One region of the Streptomyces sp. R818 genome, then DNA from elsewhere that is predicted to be linked to it. Evidence: riboswitches for the same ligand, from Rfam matches in the RefSeq annotation. Region 1 holds a riboswitch; the other holds the start of a gene.
What was found. A riboswitch is a leader RNA that binds a small molecule or an ion and turns the genes downstream of it on or off. The one in region 1 is predicted to bind cobalamin.

Region 1 (3,399 bases):
GCTGTATCGATGGCTGCGCACGCCGTACTCGGTCACGGACGTTCTCGGGGACGTTCAACTACCGTCGGACACGGACCCGGTGGCGGCGTACGACCTGATCATGAAGGGTCGTCGGGAACTACGTGAGCTGCTGGATCTGGTGGGGCCAGCCGAGCCGGGCCGACCCCACCACTTCGAACGGTCAGGCACCCCAGCGAAGCGCGATCGTGTCACCCACCCCGATGGTCTTGTTACGGGCGGCCGTCGCGAATGACGAACCGTCGACGCTGACCTTCCAGGTGTTGGATCCGCTGTTGGCCTTGCCGTTGAGGGAGGTGATCTGGCCGGTTCCGGAGGACGGGGTGACACCGCTGACGCAGCCGGACGGGGTGGCCGAGGAGGCTGCCGCGTCCAGCACTGCGCCGAGCGTGGTCGTGGAGCCGGTCGCGGTGACGGGAACCGAGCAGACCTTCAGGGTGCCGGAGCCGTCGTCGACCGTCACGGCGAAGGTGCTTTTCGTGCCCGAGGTCAGGCTCGACTGGGCGACCCACTGCGGGGCGCCGGAGGTGACCGGGGCCGGCGGGGTCGCAGTGAATCCGCCGCCGGCCACCGCCCGCAGGCCGTCGATCGACGCGTACGCCTGCGGGGAGGTGTCGCTCGGCAGGTACTTGAAGCCGCCGCCCGGGTTGAACTGCTGGCTGATCAGGAAGTCGACCGGGGTCTTGCCGCGCGCCGTGAGGAAGTCGCCGGTCTGGGGGTTGATGCCGCAGGCGTTGAGGCCGGAGACGGCCCAGCCGTTGGAGTCGGTGTTCACGCCGAACATGGCGTCGAAGGCACCGGTGGTGGCGACCAGCTTGCCCTTGAGGAAGGTCTTGGCCTGGGTGATGTCGGGGTCCGTGTTCGGGACGCCGGAGACGCACAGGGCGGCCATCGCCGCTCCTGTCATGTCGATGTCGCTGGCCGTGCCGAGCTGACCGGCGTCGCCCTCGGCCTTGCTGTAGTTCCAGCCGCCGTCGTCGTGCTGGTTGGCGCGGATCCGGGTGATCATCGCGTCGCGCAGGGCCTGCGGGACGCGTATCTGGCCGGTGGTGGTCTTGGCGCCGTTCAGGGCGAGGGCGGCGAAGACGGTGCCGTTGAAGTTCGCCGAGGGGCCGAAGTAGCCGGGCTCGGCGGTCTGCCAGTAGCGGTAGATGTCGGCGACGAGGTTGCGGGAGGCCGACACGCGGGCCGGGTCGATGCCGGCCGCGTTGGCGTTGAGCGTGGCGCGTTCGTAGTCGGTGACGACGGGGGAGGAAGACGGCCAGGCACTGGTGGCGAGGAGGTTTCTGTAGACCGTTCTCGCGTTCTTGGTGGTGTCGCCGCCCGGGGTGACGTCGACCGCGGCGGTGCCCGCCGAGGCGAGCGCGCTGAAGGCCCACTCGTTGGACAGGCCCGAGCCGGCGTACGAACCGTCCGCCGCCTGAAGGGACTTGAGGTAGGTGACGCCGTTCGTCTTGGACGTGGCGATCTGCGCCGGAGTGGCGGTCGCCGCCGCGGGCAGCGTGGTCAGGGCGAAGGCGCCGAGGGCGGCCGCCGCGGTGAACGCGGCGCGGCGGACGAGAGCGGGACGGGGCATGGCGTGCTCCAGAGATGAGGGACGCCGACCGGCCCGGAGGGTCCCTGCTCAGGGGGCGCACACGGGTGTGGCCGCCGTCCGGGACGCGTGGACCGACTTCCAACTAGCCTGTGCCGCTTGGGCATTCGGGCTCAGGGACGGTCACCGCCCCCACACCGCTGCGCGTCAGCCCCGGACTCTCACCGGGTTCCCCCACTCGGCAGAGCGGGACAGTACCCGAGGTCGGCCGATCCCCGCCACAGCGCCCCCCGAAGGTCGCGCGCGTCACTCTGTGAACACCCTTGACGGATTCTGTGAACGCGTGTTCCAATCCGGCTGATATGCAAGGAAGTTCCAGGGGAAGCCGGTCGAAGTCCGGCGCTGACCCGCAACCGTAGGCCCGATCTTGGTCGGGCGAGCCGGAATGCCTGGAGCGTGTTCCACAGCAACAGACGCCGTCGCGGATTACGGCGTGGTGCGACCAGCTCCGCCGACCGGCTCCTCAGGAGATCCGTGTGCGGGGCCTCTGCCACGTGTACGTACCCCTGCCTCGGCCACACACCGAGGGGGCCGTGGTGAGGACCATGGAACGCACGGATGTCCGTGCACGAAGACGGTTCGGAGCGTTCGCGGCGGCATTCTGTGCACTGGCCGTCCTGGCCGCGGCCTGCATCGCGTTCCTCTCGGCGGCCCCGCCCGCCGCAGCCTCCCCGATCGGTGACTGCACCGCCACCAAGGGTGCTGTCGTCGCCGTCGACTTCGGCCCCTTCGGCGGCAAGGTCGAGCGGGGCTGCGACACCAGCCCCACCACGGGCTACGAGCTTCTGCACGAGGGTGGCTTCACCACTGCCGGCACCGAACACGACGGCCCTGCCTTCATCTGCCGCATCGGCTTCGGCTCCTTCAACTCCGGTACCCAGTACCCGACGTCGGCCACGGAAGCCTGCAAGCTGACCCCGCCCGCCACCGCGTACTGGTCGTACTGGGTCGCCTCGGCCGGGCAGGACGACTGGTCCTACAGCCAGTACGGCGCCATGGACCGCAGGCTCAAGGACGGCGACGTCGACGCCTGGATCTACGGGGGCACCGACATCGGCGGCACCACCGGCAGGCCCGCCTTCAGCCCCGACGACGTACGCGCCGGAGGCGGTTCGAGCCCCGACCCGAGCACGGGGCCGACGGGCGCACCGGGCACGGTCGACGTGGCCGCGGCCGGAGCCTGGCTCAAGGGCGGCCTGACGGACGGCGAGCGCATCGTCGACGACGGCGCCGAGACCCCGAACTACCTGCTCACGACCGAGACCGCGTACGCCCTGGCCGCCGCCTACGGCAAGAGCGACACCGTCGACAAGGTCACGTCCTTCTTGGCTGGTCATGTCGACGACTACGTCTTGCCGAACGGCAAGGACCAGGCTCCCGACACGGCGGCCGTGGCCCGTCTCGCGCTGCTCGCCGCGTCGACCGAGGGCGATCCGCACGCCTTCGGCAGCCGCGACCTGATCGCCGACCTCACCGGGAACGTGTGCGCGGAGCGCGCCCCGGGCGAGGGCTGCACCGCCAAGGGCGACATCCGCAACATCACGTACTCCGACGAGCAGGCCCGTGCCGTCCTCGCGATCCTGCGTGCCGGTGACAAGCCGGACGCCGCGTCGGTGGATCGGCTCACCCAGGTGCAGTGCAAGGACGGCGGGATCACCAGCATCCTCATCCAGCCCGGCGAGCGCTGCGAGGGCGACGCCGGGACGACCGGTCTGATCGCGCTCGTCCTGCACCAGGCCGGCGGCCACGACGACGCCGTCACCAAGGCCCGCGCCTACCTCGCCAAG
Region 2 (3,399 bases), on a different contig from region 1:
GCGCGTACCGGCAGAGCTCCCGGTCGCGGGCGGCGGTGCGGTCGCGGTGCGGGAGGCGGCCCATCGCGACGACCTCGGTGACCGTGAAGTCGAAGTCCGCGGCCGACTCCTGCGGCAGCGCGGCGAGCAGCCGTGCCGCGGCCCGCGGGGCCATGCGGTGCACGTCCTCGGCGTCGACCCTGACGAGCCCGGCGTCGGGGCGGCGCGCCCGGTACACGCACCGCAACAGGGTCGACTTTCCGCTGCCGTTGGGGCCGACGAGCCCCACGAAGGTGCCGGCGGGCACGTCGAGGGTGACCTCGTCGACGAGCCGTACACCCGCCACCTCGACCGACACACCTTCGACGTCGAGCCGCACGTGTCTTCTCCCTCTGTTTTGACGAACCTTTTTGACGAACCTTTTTGACGGGCCTCTTGGACGGGCCTCTTGGGCGGGTGCTTGGCTCAGCGCCCGGCGAGCGCATGGCCGCCGCGCCGCATCAGCAGCAGGAACGCGGGCACACCCAGCGCGGCCGTCACCACGCCCACGGGCAGTTCGGTCGGCGCGAGCAGCACCCGTGACAACACGTCGGCCCACACGAGCAGCACGGCCCCGGCGAGCGGCGCGACGGCGAGGACGCGGGTGTGCGAGGCGCCGACGAGCATGCGCACGAGGTGCGGCACCATCAGACCGACGAAGCCGATGGCCCCGCTCACGGCGACGACCGTGCCGGTCACCGCCGCGGTCACGACGAACAGTTCGCGCCGCAGCCGGTCGGGCGGGACGCCGAGCGCCGCCGACGTCTCGTCGCCCATCGCGAGGGCGTCGAGCGCGCCCGCCCGCACCCTGAGCCACAGCCAGCCCGCCACCACGGTCGCGGCGGCCAGCGGCACCTTCGGCCAGGTGGCCCCGCCCAGGCTGCCGAGCAGCCACATCATGGCCGCGCGCGCCGCCTCGCCCCGTTCCGCGCTGAACACCATGACGGTCGTGACGGCCTGGAACCCGTAGGCGAGGGCGGTGCCGGTCAGGACCAGGCGCAGCGGGCTGAGTCCGAGCGGGGAGCGGGCCACCGCGTAGACGACGAGGGTCGCGGCGAGCGCGGAGAGGAAGGCGGAGAACGAGAGCGCCCAGACGCCGAGCCCGGCGAGCGCGCCGAACAGGATGACGGCGTTGGCCCCGACGGCGGCGCCGGAGGAGATGCCGAGCACGAACGGGTCGGCGAGGGCGTTGCGCACCAGCGCCTGCACGGCGACGCCGACCGAGGCGAGGCCCGCGCCGACGACGGCCGCGAGGACGACGCGCGGGAAGCGAATCTCCCACACGATGGTGTAGGCCCCGGCGTCCGCGCTGCCGAGGCTGCCGCCGCTGAGCCCGGCCCACATCAGCCGCACCACCTGCCGCCAGCTCATCCCGGTGGCGCCGAGCGCGACCCCGCACGCCAGCGAGACCACCAGGACGAGCGCGAGCGCGATGACCAGCGGGACGGTGGGCAGGTGTCCCCGGCGCGTACGGGCGACACCCGTGCGGGCAGGGGCAGCGGCGGTGCGGAGCAAAGCGGGCGCACATCCTCCGGGTCGGCGCCACGGCTGCAACGCAGGGCACCTGAAGGCCGGGAGGGCTTCGGCGGTCCCTGCTCGCAGTCCACGGCGAGCGGTCGACGGGTCGCACACCTGCCGTGGGTGATCGGACTCGCGGGCCCGCACTCGGACGGAACAGGCCACGCACACCGTTGCGGGACAGCGCCGGACTCGCACCGGCTTCCCCCACGGAAGGCAGCCGAAGCGTAGCAAGCCTGGGTCAGGGGCGGGGCGGGCGGGCGGTACTTACCAGCGTGGACGGTACTTACTGGCGTGAGCGGTACCTACTGGCGCGGGCGGTACTCACCGGCCCGGACGTTCCGGGCCGTTCGGGTCACCACGCCGGATCGATCTCCGCGTGCAGGGGATGGTGGTCCGAGTACGGGCTCGGGCGGACCTGGTGGGTGAGCGGAGCGATGCCGCGCAGGAAGATGTAGTCGAACTTGCTCTGCCAGTCGGTCGTCGGCTCGCAGGCGCCGCCGTCGGGGAACGGGCGGCACGCCGGATCGGCGTCCTCGGCCAGTCGCCACATCGGGCGGAGTTCGGAGGCGTCCGGTACGGCGTTGAAGTCGCCGAGGACGATCGTGTGGTCGTGACGGGCGACTTCGGCGGCGAGCACGCGGGCCTGGTCCGCCCGGATGTCAGGCTGCTGCCGCTCGGCGAAGTGCGTGTTGAAGACGCGGACGGACCGGCCGCCCACCTTGGTCGTGACGGCCATGTACCCGCGGTCCTCGGAGCCGCCGTCGGGGTACTCCACGTTCACGTGATCGGTCATCGCCGCCGCGGAGAGGATGGCCTGGCCGTACGCGCCGCCCTGCCACGGCAGACCGCCGCAGCGGTTCCAGTTCCGCAGGACCGACCCGTACTCGACCTCGTAGACGAGGCCGTAGAAGACCTCCAGGTAGTCGCGGATCTTCTCGACGTCACGCACACATGCCTCCTGCAGGCCGAACACCTGCGGCGCGTACGTGGCGATCTCCGCGGCCCGGCCCATGTTCTGCCCGCTCCCGCACGGGTTGCAGATGTTCCACGTCAGGACCCGGTTCGGCACGATGCCCTGGGCGGCGTCGGCGGGCAGCGGCTTGGCGATGAGGGCGCCGCTCGGTGCGCTCGGGCCGATGAGCACGATGCAGAGGGCGGCCATGGCGATCGCGAACAGACGTGTGCCGCGTCCGAGCACCATCGCCTCCTTGGAGTGGACGGACATGCGGTCACATGCCCTCACACGAGGTCTTCTCCGCACGAGGGTAGGCGACAAGGTGTCACCGGCACACGTCCGGGTCGAGCCGTTGCCGGCGGTGCGGCATGCGACGATCGACGCGATCCCGACGACGGACGAGGAGAAGGGACCGCGATGGACGCGAGCGAGTCGGCACATCTGCGCCGCTGCGTGGAGCTGGCCGCCGAGGCCCTGGAGAGCGGGGACGAGCCGTTCGGCTCCGTGCTCGTGGACGGCACGGGCGCGGTCCGCGCCGAGGACCACAACCGGGTCGCGGGCGGGGACGCCACCCGCCACCCCGAGTTCGAGCTGGCCAGGTGGGCGGCCGAGCACCTCTCCCCGGAGGAGCGGCGCGCGGCCACCGTCTACACCTCGGGCGAGCACTGCCCGATGTGCGCGGCGGCCCACGCCTGGGTCGGGCTCGGCCGCATCGTGTACGTCGCCTCCTCGGCCCAGCTGGGCCAGTGGCTGGCCGAATGGGGCCGCCCGGAGGCGCCGGTGCGCGCCCTGCCGATCCAGGAGGTCGCGCCGCACGTGACCGTCGAGGGGCCGGTCGACGAACTGGTGCCCCGCGTCAAGGAGTTGCACCGGCTGCTTGCCGAGCGGTCGTCGCGCGACTGACG

Region 2: it holds a riboswitch for cobalamin, as region 1 does, so the genes downstream of both, N5I75_RS04200 (FecCD family ABC transporter permease) here and N5I75_RS32580 (prenyltransferase/squalene oxidase repeat-containing protein) in region 1, are expected to answer to the same signal.

Annotation. Positions count from the first base shown of each region.
Region 1 is NZ_JAOCNE010000014.1:225,865-229,263, forward strand. It holds gene N5I75_RS32580 (prenyltransferase/squalene oxidase repeat-containing protein) at 182-1,594, opposite strand; cobalamin riboswitch at 1,696-1,815, opposite strand; cobalamin riboswitch at 1,878-2,026, shown strand; gene N5I75_RS32585 (prenyltransferase/squalene oxidase repeat-containing protein) at 2,158-3,399, shown strand, end outside.
Region 2 is NZ_JAOCNE010000002.1:301,160-304,558, forward strand. It holds gene N5I75_RS04195 (ABC transporter ATP-binding protein) at 1-358, opposite strand, end outside; gene N5I75_RS04200 (FecCD family ABC transporter permease) at 445-1,533, opposite strand; cobalamin riboswitch at 1,638-1,766, opposite strand; gene N5I75_RS04205 (endonuclease/exonuclease/phosphatase family protein) at 1,892-2,764, opposite strand; gene N5I75_RS04210 (nucleoside deaminase) at 2,912-3,397, shown strand.